Regions from separate parts of the Desulfitobacterium sp. LBE genome, predicted to be linked through region 1. Evidence: predicted binding sites of a transcription regulator. Region 1 holds the regulator's gene; the other holds the start of a gene.
The links. The regulator LexA, encoded in region 1, represses DNA repair genes until DNA is damaged. The targets are predictions, from matches to a motif close to CNAACANNTGTTNG.
Positions count from the first base shown of each region.

Region 1 (7,282 bases):
GCCCTTGATCTCCCGGATAAATACCTAAAAGTTGATTCGTATTGGAGATTTCCCGGACCTGCTTCCAACCGTTGGCATCGGTCCATTCTACAGATGCCTTTTTTTGATTGATATAATCCATGAGCACAGGGGTTTCCGTTACCTTTGCAGCAATAATGGCTAAATCTTTGGCAGTAGTATATTGATCTTCTGCCGGCATACCATCGGCTGTTTTAAACTGACTATCCTTACAACCAAGTTCAGCGGCATAACTGTTCATGGCCTGAATAAACTGCTCCTTAGTGCCATAAGCTGCCACAGCTAAGGCATTAGCGGCGTCATTGGCACTGTATACATACATTGCCGTAAACAAGTCCTTGACAAGTATCTTATCCCCAGGCTTAAAGCCAAGAACAGAGCCTTCCACCTTAACTTCCTCTCCTAAGGTAATGAGCTCATCCGCTTGAAGCTTTTCATGAACAAGAAGCCCGGTTAAAAGTTTTACTGTGCTGGCAGGCGCCCGGTGTGTATCCCCGTTTTTCTCCAGAAGCCTCTCCCCTGTTTGTAAATTAAGCATAAGATAACTGGAGTCTTCAGGAGGCGTAAATTGATTAGCATCCACTTGACTCTGGGATGTCTTGGTCAGGTTGAGGTTGCTCTTTCCGGCACCTTTGTCAAGAGATGCCCCTTTATCCGGGTTCTCTTGACCGTTTAAGAGATTAGAACTTAGAGTATGAAGGGTACTCGCTAAACCCGTTCGATCCAACAAACCTGGAAAAAAGGTTAAAACGATTGCCGCTGTCGCAATCATCGTTAAAAACGTAAGGAAAACTCTTTTCCTTGATTTTTTACTCATATCTTGCCTTCTTTATAAGATGATAAGATGTACTGGACAATATCGACCTCTCTATATAATAATGAATTTTAACCCTAAGGGCAAGACCATCATGAAATTACCAACCAATTGGCAATTTGGTTGGTAATAGGGTTGTTCTGCTTCTAACTCTGACTTTGCTGCCAGATATATAGGAACGGATAAGGATTCACCCACTCGCCATTAGGAAGTTCAATACCAAAGTGCAGATGATCCGGAGTTGTCAGAGCATCCCCCGTATGTCCCAATGTCCCCAAAAAATCCCCTTTCCTAACCTCTTGGCCTTCCCGGAGTTGAGGGTTTATAGCCTTTAGATGAGCATAGTAATAATAGTTGCCATCTTCTCCCCTAACCCCTACCCGTTCTCCGCCAAGGCGATTCCAACCCAGCTTCTCAACTTTGCCGTTGCCAACACTGATAATGGGAATGCCTTCTGCGCCAAAAATGTCCGTTCCCTCATGTCTGCGTGCTCCACCCTCCCGGTCTGCCCCAAAGGTATCCATGTACCAGACCTGACCCATCACCGGAAAAGCAAAACGGCCCGGCTCATAAAAGGGATAAGTTAAAAGAATCTGCCGCCTCTCAAGGATTTGTTGAACAACATCTTCACTGATTTGGATTTCCGTGTTTTTCCAAACAATGTCTTGAAGCCCTATGCCCTGTTGGAGCTGTTGGATGAGGTAATGCTCTTCATCTATTTCAACGGTGCTTCGTATAGCTAATAAATCCGCCCAAGCTGCAGAGGAAATCCCCTCCCCTTCTTTCTGACATTGCAGCACAAGTTCAGCAGACAAATTCGTGAGATAAGGATAGATATCAGCAGAGATCTTGGGCGGCTTATGGATGCCCTTCCAGGCAACTGCGCTGATCAGAATGACCACAAGCAGCTTCAGGAACAAAGTCCAGTGCTTTTGTCTCGGTTTAAGGCCTTTGCGCATCCTCATTCATCTCTCCCCTCTCTACAATGCATAATATGGGGGGAAAGGTCGGATTAGAAGTATAACTAAGGCTGATTCTTTAAGATTGGAGTATAAATCACTTGACCGGTTTGTATGGTAGTATCTGTGAGCTGATTGTATTCCATAATTTTAAGAACAAGCGTACGGGTATCGATTTGCAGGTCGGAGTTCTCAGCCAAGGACCAAAGAGTGTCCCCGGATTGAACGATTTGCGGCTGGAAAGCAAGGTCCTCTACCCTGCTGTTTGCCTGGCTCCAGTCCCAGAAGAACCAGCCCATACTGCCAAAGACCATGAGGAAAAGCAGCATATAAGAACACAGCTGCCTTTGCAGTTGTTTCATTCGATAATTCCGATAGCTTCTATAATGGCCTCTGTAGTTCCGGACGGAAGAAGAACAAGCACTCATATTAATCCCCCTCTATGTTCCCGTTAAACCAAATAAATGCGAACATAAGTTCCTGAAAACAGTATAAAGGAGACCAGGAAGATTCGTCAATACTTTTTCGAACATTTGTTTGCACAGAAGAATATTTAATGCTAAAATAGGTTTAGAACATATGAAAGGGGGAAATTGGGTGTATCCAGATTTATCACAGAGACAGACCGATATCTTGGAGTATATTAAACGGGTTATTCGAGAAAAGGGTTATCCCCCCTCTGTCCGCGAAATAGGCGACGCCGTTGGCTTGATGTCCAGTTCCACTGTTCACGGGCATTTGCAGACCATTGAGGAAAAGGGGTACATACGTCGCGATCCCACCAAACCTCGAGCCATTGAGATATTAGACAGTTCCAGTGATGCTAATGAGAAAAAGACTGTTTTTGTCCCCATCATTGGCAAAGTAACCGCCGGGCAGCCTATTTTAGCCCAGGAGAATATCGAAGATACGTTCCCGCTTCCTGTTGATGTGGTTAACTCAGATACAGTGTTCATGCTGAGAGTCAAAGGCGAAAGTATGATTGATGCGGGAATTATGGATGGGGATCTTATTTTAGTACGCCAGCAAAAAGTAGCCCGTAATGGCGAGATCGTCGTGGCCATGATTGATGAAGAAGCTACGGTAAAACGGTTCTACAAGGAAAAAACACTGATTCGCCTGCAACCTGAAAACCCTTATATGGAGCCTATCTACTCTCAGGATGTCACTATCTTGGGCAAAGTTATTGGGGTATTTCGTATTTTACACTGATTTATAAACTACAGGGACAGCAAAAGCAGACCTCCATTCCACACTGATGTGGGTGGATGTCTGCTTTTTTATTATGAAAGTACAATGACAGGCAGGATTTTTATGGTAGAATGGATTTATTAAATTTATATTTGTGCGGAGCGAACTTTGCAATGGCAGCAAGGGAACTGTGAGGTTAAGAAATCATGATAGACAAAAAAATCATCATACAATTTACGACGCTGACATTTTGCATAGCCTATCTTGTATCAGGCGCTTTGATTGCACTTGGGCAATTCGGATATTCGGTTCACAATTGGGTTCACTCGTTACAGCAATTTGGGATGAATATTCCTTTTGCAATCTATATTTTGTCGCCCGCTATTGCTTCATATATCGTTCTCAAGAAAAATAACAAAATAGCAGATTTTAAGGAATGGTTGAAAACTGTTTTTTACGCCAAAAATAACATCTCTCTCTATTTGTTCGTTGTTGCCGGGCTTGCACTCTATTTTTTGACACATCTTGCAGTTTCAGGCGGCACGGCAATGGTGCTGCCATTTTATATGTTCTTCCTTTCCCTGCCTGGTAATCTTATTATCGGCGGCTTGGAGGAAGCTGGCTGGATGTACGTATTGCAGCCTGAGCTTGACAAAAAATATGGCTTTGTTCTATCTTCTCTTTTGGTTGGCATCATTTGGATTTTATGGCATATCCCTCTCTTCTTCATTCCGGGGACGAATCACGGTGAGGGCCTCATTAACTTTTGGATGTTTGCAGTTCAACTCATGGCCTTTCGGTTTTTCAACGGGGCAATCTACAAAATATCCGGAAAAGGCCGTGTGTTTATGTGCGTATTATTCCACACCATGTTCAATGCGGCATCTCCCCTCTTTGGCACCATGACGATGACTTGGGCGGGAACAATTGCCGCAAATGCTGTGATTGTTCTTGTTTCAATGGTAACTGTTGTGATATACGACCAAAAGAGCAGGCGAATAGTATAAGCATTTTCTTCATTGATAAAGTATAAAAGTCTAAACAAAAAAAGCCCTGAACTCCGCTGACTAAACGGCTTTCAGGGCTGTATACCGATATACTAACGGGATATTTTCCGGGAACGGCTGTCTCTGAAGCGTTGGAAGCCCAGCTCGATCAAGCGGGTGATCAATTCGGTGTAAGGGATGCCGCTGGCTTCCCAAAGCTTGGGGTACATAGAGATCTGAGTGAACCCCGGCATGGTATTGATTTCGTTGATGTAGATCTGACTGCCCTCCGTGACGAAGAAATCCACCCGGCTTAAGCCGCAGGCTTCGACGGCTTTGAAAGCGGCAACAGCCTTTTCCTGCAAACTCCTGACGACCTCGGGAGCCAAAGGAGCGGGAATCACCAGCTGAGAGCCGGTGTCGATGTACTTGGCTTCATAATCATAAAAATCCTTGGCGGGAAGAATCTCTCCCGGGATACTGGCTTGGGCATCCTCATTGCCCAGGACACTCAACTCAATTTCGCGTCCCACGATATTTTGCTCTACGACCAGTTTGCGATCGTACTCCGCAGCAAGCTGGAGGGCTTGGATGAGCTCCTCCCTGTTCCGTGCTTTGGAAATGCCTACGCTGGAGCCTAAATTGGCAGGCTTGACGAAACAAGGATAACCCAGCGAATGTTCGATATTATCAAGCAGCTGCTCCATTGATTTCTGGAGCATGGTTCTAAGTACGGTGAGATAAGGGGCTTGGGGCAGGCCCGCTTCGGTAAAAACTGCTTTCATACGGTCTTTATCCATACCCAGAGCGGAGCCGAGAACTCCGGAGCCGGCGTAAGGAATATTGGCCATTTCAAACAAGCCCTGGATGGTCCCATCCTCTCCGAAGGGTCCGTGAAGAACGGGGAAAATCAAAGCAAACTTCCCATCTTGAGGAAGGGAACTGCCGTCTAAGGCGATAAAGCGGGGGTTCGTAGGATCGTGGGCAAGAATGACAGGAATACCCTCCAGGGTGGGGTCCTGCTGCCATTGTTCAGGACGTATTCCCCAGTGCCATTGGCCGTTTTTGGCAATGCCAATCGTCTCTATCTCATATTTTTCTTGATCGATGGCCTTAAGTACAGAACTGGCAGAGTTCAGGGAAACCTCATGTTCTCCGGATTGACCTCCGAAGAGAATAATAATCTTTTGCCGTGTCATTGGCGTACCCATCCTCTCTATTCTATTTTAGAAAATAGCCCAGAAAACCTGAAAACAGTGCTTAGGTGTGTACGGATGTACATAAAGCTGCACAAGCCAAGCAACAGGTTTACTCTATACTATATGCACAGGGGTGAAAAGGCTGCCTAAATCAATCGATTGTTCCAATATGGTTAAGCGGCCAATAACGAAATAACGTCATCCCGGAGATGTTTTCAATCGGCAGAAAACCCCATTCCCGGGAATCGGCACTGCTGTTGCGATTATCTCCCATAACAAAAACGGAACCTTCCGGAACGACCAAAGGCTCAAGATTTTTAATTTGAGGCTCCATAACGTAAGGCTCTTCCACTTCCTGGCCATTGATATAGGTCTTATGATCCTTGATCTCAATGGTATCTCCCGGCAAAGCAATCAAACGTTTGATAAAATCGTCGGAAGAGTGGGCGCTGGAAGGCGGATGAAAAACAATAATATCCCCTCGTTCAAAATCACCAAAATGCTTAAAAAAGAACTTATCGACAATAATCCGGTCCTGAAGCTGAATCGTCGGCAGCATAGAGCCGGTGGGGACTAATCTGGCCTCCAGCACAAAGGTGCGAATGACCCAGGACAAGGCAAAGGCAATAATCACAATCTCGATGACTTCAATAATAGTTTTAAACATACTCTTCGCTTTTACTTTGATATCTTGTTCGTTGATATCCTGTTCGTTTCCCATGGTGTGCACCTCACTTTAGTAATCCCTGTTCCCAAAGTTTTTGAGCCGCTAATAGATTCCCAAACTTAATATAATTCATGGAAACCCCGCCCTGCTGATAAGCAATAAAGGGGTCACGCATGGGGCCGTCCGCGGAGAATTCGCTGGTCGCACCTTGGATAAAGGTTCCCCCGGCCATAATGACTTCATCTTCATACCCCGGCATTCCCGACGGAATGGGCAGGACATGGCTGTCAACAGGCGAACCCTTCTGGAAGCCCTGACAAAAAGCAATCATCGCCTCCCGGGAATTGAGTTTAACAGCTTGAATCAGATCCGTCCGCAGGGCATCGGGAAGAGGATTGACTTCGAACCCTAAGGCCTGCCAAAAGGCAGCGGAAAAAATCGCTCCCCGAATCGCCTCACTTACGGTCAAAGGACTGAAGAACAGTCCTTGGAAGAACTGCAGCTGCCAGCTGAGGGTCGCTCCCACCTCGCCGCCAATCCCCGGAGCAGTTAAGCGGCAGGCGGCTTTCTCAACAAGCTCTTGTCTGCCGGCAATATATCCTCCTGTGGGAGCTAAACTTCCCCCCAGGTTTTTAATCAGGGATCCCGCCATGAGGTCGGCTCCCACATCCCCGGGTTCACATTTTTCCACAAGCTCACCGTAACAATTATCCACAAAAATAATCAGATGAGGAAAATGCTCCCGGACATAAGCCACAAAGGCGGCGATTTGCTCCATAGGAAGGGAATTGCGCCAGGCATAGCCCCGGGAACGCTGAAGAATAAGCATTTTTGTGTTGGGCTTTATCCCTTGACTTACCAGAGAATGCTGAATAGTTCCTTCTTCACTGAGAGGAACCGAGTCATAAGATACCCCAAAATCCTTAAGGCTCCCCTGCCCTGTTCCCCGGATGCCAATCACCTCTTCCAGTGTATCATAAGGATCTCCCGTAACGGAAATAAAATGATCACCAGGCCGGAGAACACCGAATAAAGCTGTGGCAATGGCATGGGTTCCCGATACAAATTGTCCCCGCACCAAAGCAGCTTCCGTGCCCAGGATGCGGGCCATCACCCGGTCCAGAGTTTCTCTGCCGCTGTCCCCCAGGCCATAGCCTGTGGTGCCCTGTAAATGATAGGTGCTTACCCTTTCTTCCTGAAAGGCTGCCAGGACTTTGGCATGATTGTATTCGGCAATATCAAGAATAGGCTTTTCCTGCAGCGTTAAAAGCTGCTCGGCCTGATTTTTCGCCTCGAGAATTTTGCTGGGCAGATGATCCAAAAACAATGATGAAACCTCCTCGCTGTATCCATCTTCCTTTACCTCCCACTCCACTGCCTTGCCGACTGAAGTCTGTCACTGCACTAGAGAAGTTCAAGAACTTTATTCCAGACAGGAGTCAGTGAAG
Region 1 covers NZ_VLKD01000001.1:655,578-662,859, reverse strand. Annotated here, with positions in the region: gene DESLBE_RS03135 (serine hydrolase) at 1-835, opposite strand, end outside; gene DESLBE_RS03130 (M23 family metallopeptidase) at 979-1,797, opposite strand; gene DESLBE_RS03125 (LysM peptidoglycan-binding domain-containing protein) at 1,857-2,219, opposite strand; gene lexA (transcriptional repressor LexA) at 2,389-3,003, shown strand; gene DESLBE_RS03115 (CPBP family intramembrane glutamic endopeptidase) at 3,189-3,989, shown strand; gene DESLBE_RS03110 (D-alanine--D-alanine ligase) at 4,082-5,167, opposite strand; gene lepB (signal peptidase I) at 5,319-5,888, opposite strand; gene DESLBE_RS03100 (methionine gamma-lyase family protein) at 5,899-7,161, opposite strand; gene hflX (GTPase HflX) at 7,239-7,282, opposite strand, start outside.

Region 2 (7,282 bases), 1.6 Mb from region 1:
GCTCTGCCAAGTCACCCCTTGGCAAAAATAAAAGGGGTCACCGCTCAGGATCTTGAGGATCAGGTTTGGATTTTACGGGAAACGGGTTCCGGAACCCGTGAGTTCAGTGATCGCTTTATCGAAACACTGAAGATTCCGGTCAAGCATTCTTATGGATTCAGCAGCAACACTGGGGTTAAGGCAGCGGTTCTGAGCGGACTGGGAATCGCTTTAGTATCAAAGCTGATTATTCAAAAAGAGATTAAGGCAGGAGAAATAGCCATTATACCCCTGGAAGAAAACTTGCCCCGCCTGTCACGGGAGTTCCTTATTGCGAGAGGCCAGCAAACTTATTTTACGAAAGCCTCGGAGGCTTTTCTGATGGAATTAAGCCATTACAGCCAGGATACTCATGAGAATGGTCTTTAGTTAAATTTCTATTGACAGCAGAGCAGGTAAAGGATTACAATAAAGACAACAAAACAAATAAGAATACTAGGAATAACGAGACGGTATAGGAAACAGCGCTTAATTTTATATTTAAGGAGGTTACCCACATGTCGAAAATCGCCAGAAGTTTAACTGACCTAATTGGCAATACCCCATTATTGGAACTGTCCAATTACAATAAGGCCCATGAATTAGAGGCTAAGGTCATAGCAAAGCTTGAATACTTTAACCCTCTTTCCAGCGTCAAAGACAGAATTGGCTACGCCATGATCAAAGACGCGGAAGAGAAAGGATTGCTGAACAAGGATACGGTCATTATTGAGCCCACCAGTGGCAATACAGGAATTGCCCTGGCTTTTGTATCCGCTGCCCGTGGCTATCGCTTGATTTTAACCATGCCTGAAACCATGAGCGTGGAAAGAAGGAACCTGCTCAAGGCTTTGGGAGCGGAGCTGGTGCTGACTCCAGGGCCGGCCGGCATGAAAGGAGCTATTCAAAAAGCTGAGGAATTAGCTGCTGAATATAAGAATTCCTTTATACCACAGCAGTTCAACAATCCGGCTAACCCGGAAATTCATAGGCAAACCACCGCTGAAGAGATCTGGAGAGATACAGATGGAGAAGTGGATATCTTTGTGGCCGGAGTGGGCACCGGCGGAACGGTAACCGGTGTGGGTGAAGCCCTGAAGCAGAAGAAACCGGGGGTAAAAGTTATCGCGGTGGAACCGGCAGATTCACCGGTGCTGTCGGGAGGAACTCCCGGAGCTCATAAGATTCAGGGTATTGGTGCCGGATTTGTCCCCGGTGTCTATAGCTCAGAAGTCATCGATGAAATTTTCCAGGTCAAAAATGAGGAAGCTTTTGAGACCTCTCGAAAACTTTCGAAGACGGAAGGTCTGCTGGTTGGGATTTCCTCAGGTGCTGCGGCTTATGCGGCGACCCAAATCGCCAAGAGACCGGAAAATAAAGGAAAGAATATCGTCGTTCTGCTCCCGGATACGGGGGAAAGATATCTCTCCACGGTCTTATTCCAAGAAGGTTGAGAAGGTGAAGGGGCTTTGCCAATTTCCTTCACATAATGTTAACATTTTGTTTACAGTTTCTTCACCTGTAGTTTAAGGTGTTGTGATAGTATACAAGTAACGACATTCTTCTCCTACCTTTTATATAGACAAGAGGTAACTCTTGTCAAAAGCTGAACCGTCTCTTCCAGGCGGTTTTTTCTTTTTATTAATCTTTTCTTAAATCTTAAGCAGTTTATTTGATTTTTTTTCTATAAAACGCTATGATAATTCGGAAGAGAGGACTAGCTGACAAATGGGTTTTCTATAAGATGGTAGGGGGTTAAACTTTGGAATTGCTGCAGACCGTGTTGGACTTTTTTATTCATTTGGACAGTCATATTGGTGAAATCATAGCTTCTTATGGAGTGTGGACATATCTCATTCTTTTTTTGATTATCTTTGCTGAAACAGGATTGGTGGTGACCCCATTTCTGCCCGGGGATTCTTTAATTTTTGTGGTAGGTACTTTCGCGGCCAGCGGTGCCTTGGATGTGTGGATTTTGTTTTTCTTACTGCTGGCGGCTGCCGTCATCGGGGATACGGTGAATTATGAGGTCGGCCGTTTCCTGGGACCGAAAGTATTCTCCAAAGAAATGCGTTTCCTTAACCATGAGAATCTGATGAAGACCCAAAGGTTTTATGAAAAGCATGGGGGTAAGACCATTATCATTGCCCGCTTTCTGCCGATTATTCGCACCTTCGCCCCCTTTGTGGCAGGTGTCGGCACCATGAAATACCTGAGGTTCTTGGCGTATAATTTCGTAGGGGCTTTATTGTGGGTTACGGTAGCTCTTTGCGCAGGTTATTTCTTTGGCAATCTGCCTTTTGTAAAGGATAATTTTACCTTGGTGATCTTTGCGATCATTGGCATATCGGCTGTTCCCGCGGTTTATGCCTATATTAAGAATTGGCTGCAGGGGAGAAACCAGCGCAAAGTAAGCACGAATAATGAATCGAACTAAAAAAGGATTTTGCTGCTCTGAAATAGAAGAAGGAATTAACACTGGTTAATAGTGTTAATTCCTTTATTTTTTCCTGAGAATAAGATAAGAGGAGGGCATGATGATGAGCAGGGCGAAAACGGTACAATCCTTGGCTGTCATCACTTTGATTTTTCTGATGATCGCCGGTTCGATAGGGTTATCCTCGGGAATGACCAAAGAAGAGCTGGAGTATCGTCCCCTGACCTTGAGCGAGGTAACAAAGCTTTTTGCCCAAAAAGGGCTTAAGCTTGAAGCGGTGGCAAGAGAAGGATTTGAGGATACGGTGCTGCTGGGCATTGAACCTGAGATATTTCGCATCCATGGCTCTGAGGATTTAGTATGGATCTACCCCTTTTCCTCCCATAGGGAGCGGGAGCAGCTGGCCGGGCATTACTGGAGACTTAACGACGAAATGATGGCGGTGTTTTTGCCTCACAGCCAGCTTTTCCAGACCCTGGCGGCGAAGAATATGTTCATCGTGTACTGCCCTTTGCTGGACATAGAAAGCTTAAAGACGATGGGGCCGGACTATGCTTCCTATGTGCAACGCTCAAAAGCGATCAGGGAATTGGTGCTGAGAGACTTAAATGGCGGGAAAAGGCTGGTTTTCCAGGGAGAGGGTCAATACTGGATGGTTGAGGTAGTGCTTGACTGCTTTGGCCAATTTTATAAAGATGATCAGGGTGTGCTGGGGTATGAGAGCTGGAGTGAAGCGAGTGCCGTAGCCAAGTATAAGGGGGACCCTGGGCAAATAAAATCTTTTAGCTATACCCTTGAAGGGGCTTATGGCAGTTACAGTGGAATACGGCAGACTCTGAGTTCTGATGGCCTGGTCAGGCTGGGCAGAGGGAATGGTCTGGTAGGAAAGGTCGAAGAAAAGCATAGTTTCAGTATAAAATGGAACGGTCAGGCAGAAGCCTTTGACCTGGAAGCAGATCCTTTCGGAATGATACGGTTGCCTTATTAAAAAGGAGACAGCTTGGCGATACCTTGTATGGGCAATGGTTTGTAGGATATAATATAAAGAAATTTTTCTGCGCAGTGAGCGGTAAGACAGAAAGTCCACGGCTTTCATCTCAGGAAGAGGGCGTCGTGGACTATTATATCAGGGGGTTTGGAGTTATGGATTTGCCTTTAGTGGGGTTAAAGGATGAACGAAGTACGATCAGGGTAGGGGATACGACTATCGGAGCCCGTGAGGTCGTGCTGATGGCCGGTCCTTGTGCCGTGGAATCCGGAGAACAGATGCGGGCCGCTGCCCAAGGGGTCAAAGCAGCCGGCGGCAAGATTTTAAGAGGGGGAGTCTATAAGCCCCGCACTTCCCCCTATAGCTTCCAGGGGTTAGGGGAAGAAGGAATAGACTATCTGAGGGAAGCTGCAGCGGAATATGGACTTCTTACTGTGACGGAGGTTATGGATGAACGCAGCCTGGATGTGCTGGTGGATAAAGTGGATATTCTGCAGGTAGGGTCCCGCAACATGCAAAACTTCCACCTTCTTAAGCTGCTGGGGGAGATAAGAAACCCGGTGATTCTGAAGCGGGGCCTGGCGGCCACGGTGGAGGAATGGCTTGCGGCTGCAGAATATATCTTAGCCGGCGGGAATGCTCAGGTGATTCTTTGCGAGCGGGGGATTCGCACCTTTGAGCCCAGCACCCGCAATACCCTGGACCTCAGTGCGGTGAGCCTGGTGAAAGTGCTTTCCCATCTGCCGGTCATTGTGGATCCCAGCCATGCGGCTGGGAGGGTGGATATCATTCCTGCTTTAGCCAAGGCCGCTGTAGCGGTAGGAGCCGATGGGCTGCTGATCGAAGTCCATCCCCATCCTGAGGAAGCCCAAAGCGACGGGATGCAATCTCTGACTCCGGAGCAGTTTGCCCGGCTCGCCGCAGAGCTCCGGCCCATCGCTCAAAGCGTCGGACGAAGTATGGCTCATTCTCCAAAGGCCTGATCCCATGCTGGAAAAGGAAGAAAAGATCCTGAAAATAAAATCATGAACCTTAAAGCAAGGGGGACTGAGAGCAGGTTAAGGGGGCTCACGGTCCCCTTTGCTCACATCTTATAGAGAAACCATTTGCATGTATGAAGTTCATACTTCAGCTCATAAATCTTAAGAAGTCCGTTGCTGATGCTTTGACAGCGAAAAATAAGCATGGGATTGCCGGCCAGTTTTTCTTCGGATTTGGAGATGATTTTGTCGACGGCAATGACGACAGGGCTATCTTCGAAGTGAGCCTTGAATTTAAGGGGCCGGGGCATGCCCTGATCATTGAAATGGGCGATCATCTCCAGGGGCTGCATCATTACCTTCACGAAAAGCACTCCCTCCTTTTTAGAGCTAAAGCAGGCTGGTCATGGCCGGATATTCCTCTTCAGCGATGACTCCCCCAGTCATGGACTTAAGGCCGGAGTGGAGATAAGAGGAGCGCATAATAGCCTGAGAGCCAAAGCGCTGGCGAATGATATCGACAGCCTGATCCACTTTCCGATCCCGCTCGTAATCCTTAGTGAAAAAGGAAAACTGCAGGAAATCGTTTTGACAGAGCTCAGAGGCCCGGATTCCCAGATGTCTCAAGGGCTGACCTTTCCATAATTCGTCAAAGAGCTGGCAGGCAATCTCCCATAGCTCATTGGTACAGTCTGTAGCGTGGGAGAGTTTGCGTTGATGGGAATAGGAAAGGAATTCATGGGTTCGAAAGGAAATGGATATCAGCCGGGCAAAGTATTGATCATGCCTTAAGCGGGCGCTGACCGTTTCCACAAGGGAGAGAAGAACCAGGTGAGCCTCTCTGCGGTTTTTTACATCGAAGGATGTGGTGGTGGAATTGCCCATGCCTTTGACCGCTACCCGGCCGCCGGGGCGGACGGGGGAGTTTTCAATGCCGTGAGCATAATTCCAAATCAGCAGGCCGTGACTTTTCATGATCCCTTTCAAGAGGCGAGGGTCGGTGTGCGCCAGCTCTCCGATGGTTTTGATATTGCGGGAGAGGAGCTGGCGGGTGGTTGCCCTTCCGACCATGAAGAGTTCCCCCACGGGTAAGGGCCACATTTTCTCAGCAATCTCTTCAGGGAATAAGGTATGGACTTGGTCGGGTTTTTGGAGTTCGGAAGCCATCTTTGCCAACAGTTTATTGGTGGAAATACCGATATTTACGGTAAAGCCCAGCTCGTTCCTGATTCGCTCCTTGATTTTATAAGCGGTAGCCAGAGGGTCCCCAAAGAGAAGGTCCATGGCGGTGAAGTCCAGAAAATATTCGTCCACGGAAAACTGTTGGATTAGAGGGGAATAGTCTCTTAAAATAAGGCTTAGAGCCTCGCTGCACTGACGGAAGAGGAGATAATTAGGCCTGGCAATGATCAGGTCCGGACATTTGGCGAGGGCGGAGTATAAAGTCTCCCCGGTTTTAATAGCATATTCCTTAGCCGGGATCGACTTGGCCAGAACGATCCCGTGCCGGGTCAAGGGATCGCCGCCGACCACGGAAGGAACTGTCCTTAAATCCAGAGGATCTCCCTGCTGAAGGCGATAGACGGCTTCCCAGGAAAGGTAGGCCGAGTTAACATCAATATGAAAAATAATCGATTTGCTCAAGATCCAATCACCACCTATGTAGAAAAACCATATTCATAATGAAGCGCTCTTTGTGAATGGAGTGGGAGCCAGGGTCTGCGCTATCTATTATAATAGAATATATGTTCTGCATCAATAGAAACAAATATTCTATTATTGTCATAAAATCCCTTGAATACTAAATTCAAGGGAGCTATTTGGCAGTGGAGCAAAAAATCCAAACAAAAAGTCGATTTTTTAATAAAATGTTCGGATTTTAGACTTGAATTATTAAAGAGCATAAGGTATAGTTGTTAGGGTTTGGCTGCTGTTAAGTTTTGACTGCCGTTAAGTTTAACCGAGGAGGAATAAGCCTTGAAAAAGTATGATGTGATCATCGTTGGGGCAGGCCCCGCCGGAATTTTTGCCAGTTATGAATTAGCGACGCAAGCTCCTGAATCTGCTGTTCTTTTGATTGAAAAGGGACGGGATATCTATAAACGCAGTTGTCCTATTTTGAAAAAGACTCTTTCGAAATGTCCGCCCCCCAATAAGCAAAGAGAGTTCGCCAGCTGCACTCCTGCCTGCTCTATTACCAACGGTTTTGGCGGTGCGGGAGCCTATTCTGATGGGAAATTCAATATCACCACCGAGTTTGGCGGATGGCTCACCGAGTATTTGCCTCCTTCGGAGGTGTTGAGCCTCATTCACTATGTGGATCAGATTAACTTAAAGCATGGAGCGACCAGTTCACTGACCGATCCCAGCACTCCTACGGTAAAGGAGATTGAGAGAAAGGCCCTGGGAGCCGGCTTGAAGCTGCTCCGGGCCCAAGTCCGCCATCTGGGAACAGAATTAAACCTGGAAATTCTTAAGGATATTTATGAGTACCTCAAGGGAAAAATCGACATGGTGTTCGAAACGGAAGTCGCCGATATTATGACCGCTGAAGCGGAAGGACACCTGCAGGTTAAAGGCATCCGTACCAATAAGGGAGAGGAGTATTATGCTCCTAAAGTAGTCGTGGTTCCCGGACGGGATGGTTCGGAATGGTTCAAGGATGTCTTGAAGAAGTACAATCTGGAAATGAGCAGCAACCAGGTGGATGTGGGGGTTCGGGTAGAAACCCTGGATACCATCATGGAAGATATTAACGAGAATTTGTATGAAGGGAAATTTCTCTATCGGACCTCTGTAGGGACTACGGTGAGAAGCTTCTGCAGCAATCCTTCCGGCCATGTGGTTATTGAGAATCAT
Region 2 covers NZ_VLKD01000001.1:2,295,948-2,303,229, reverse strand. Annotated here, with positions in the region: gene DESLBE_RS10895 (LysR family transcriptional regulator) at 1-408, shown strand, start outside; gene cysK (cysteine synthase A) at 537-1,472, shown strand; gene DESLBE_RS10885 (DedA family protein) at 1,781-2,455, shown strand; gene DESLBE_RS10880 (hypothetical protein) at 2,559-3,443, shown strand; gene aroF (3-deoxy-7-phosphoheptulonate synthase) at 3,467-4,426, shown strand; gene DESLBE_RS10870 (hypothetical protein) at 4,528-4,788, opposite strand; gene DESLBE_RS10865 (DNA polymerase IV) at 4,814-6,067, opposite strand; gene DESLBE_RS10860 (NAD(P)/FAD-dependent oxidoreductase) at 6,401-7,282, shown strand, end outside.
Region 2: DESLBE_RS10865 (DNA polymerase IV) is a predicted target of LexA. The motif match lies at 6,162-6,175, and genes of this name have one in related genera.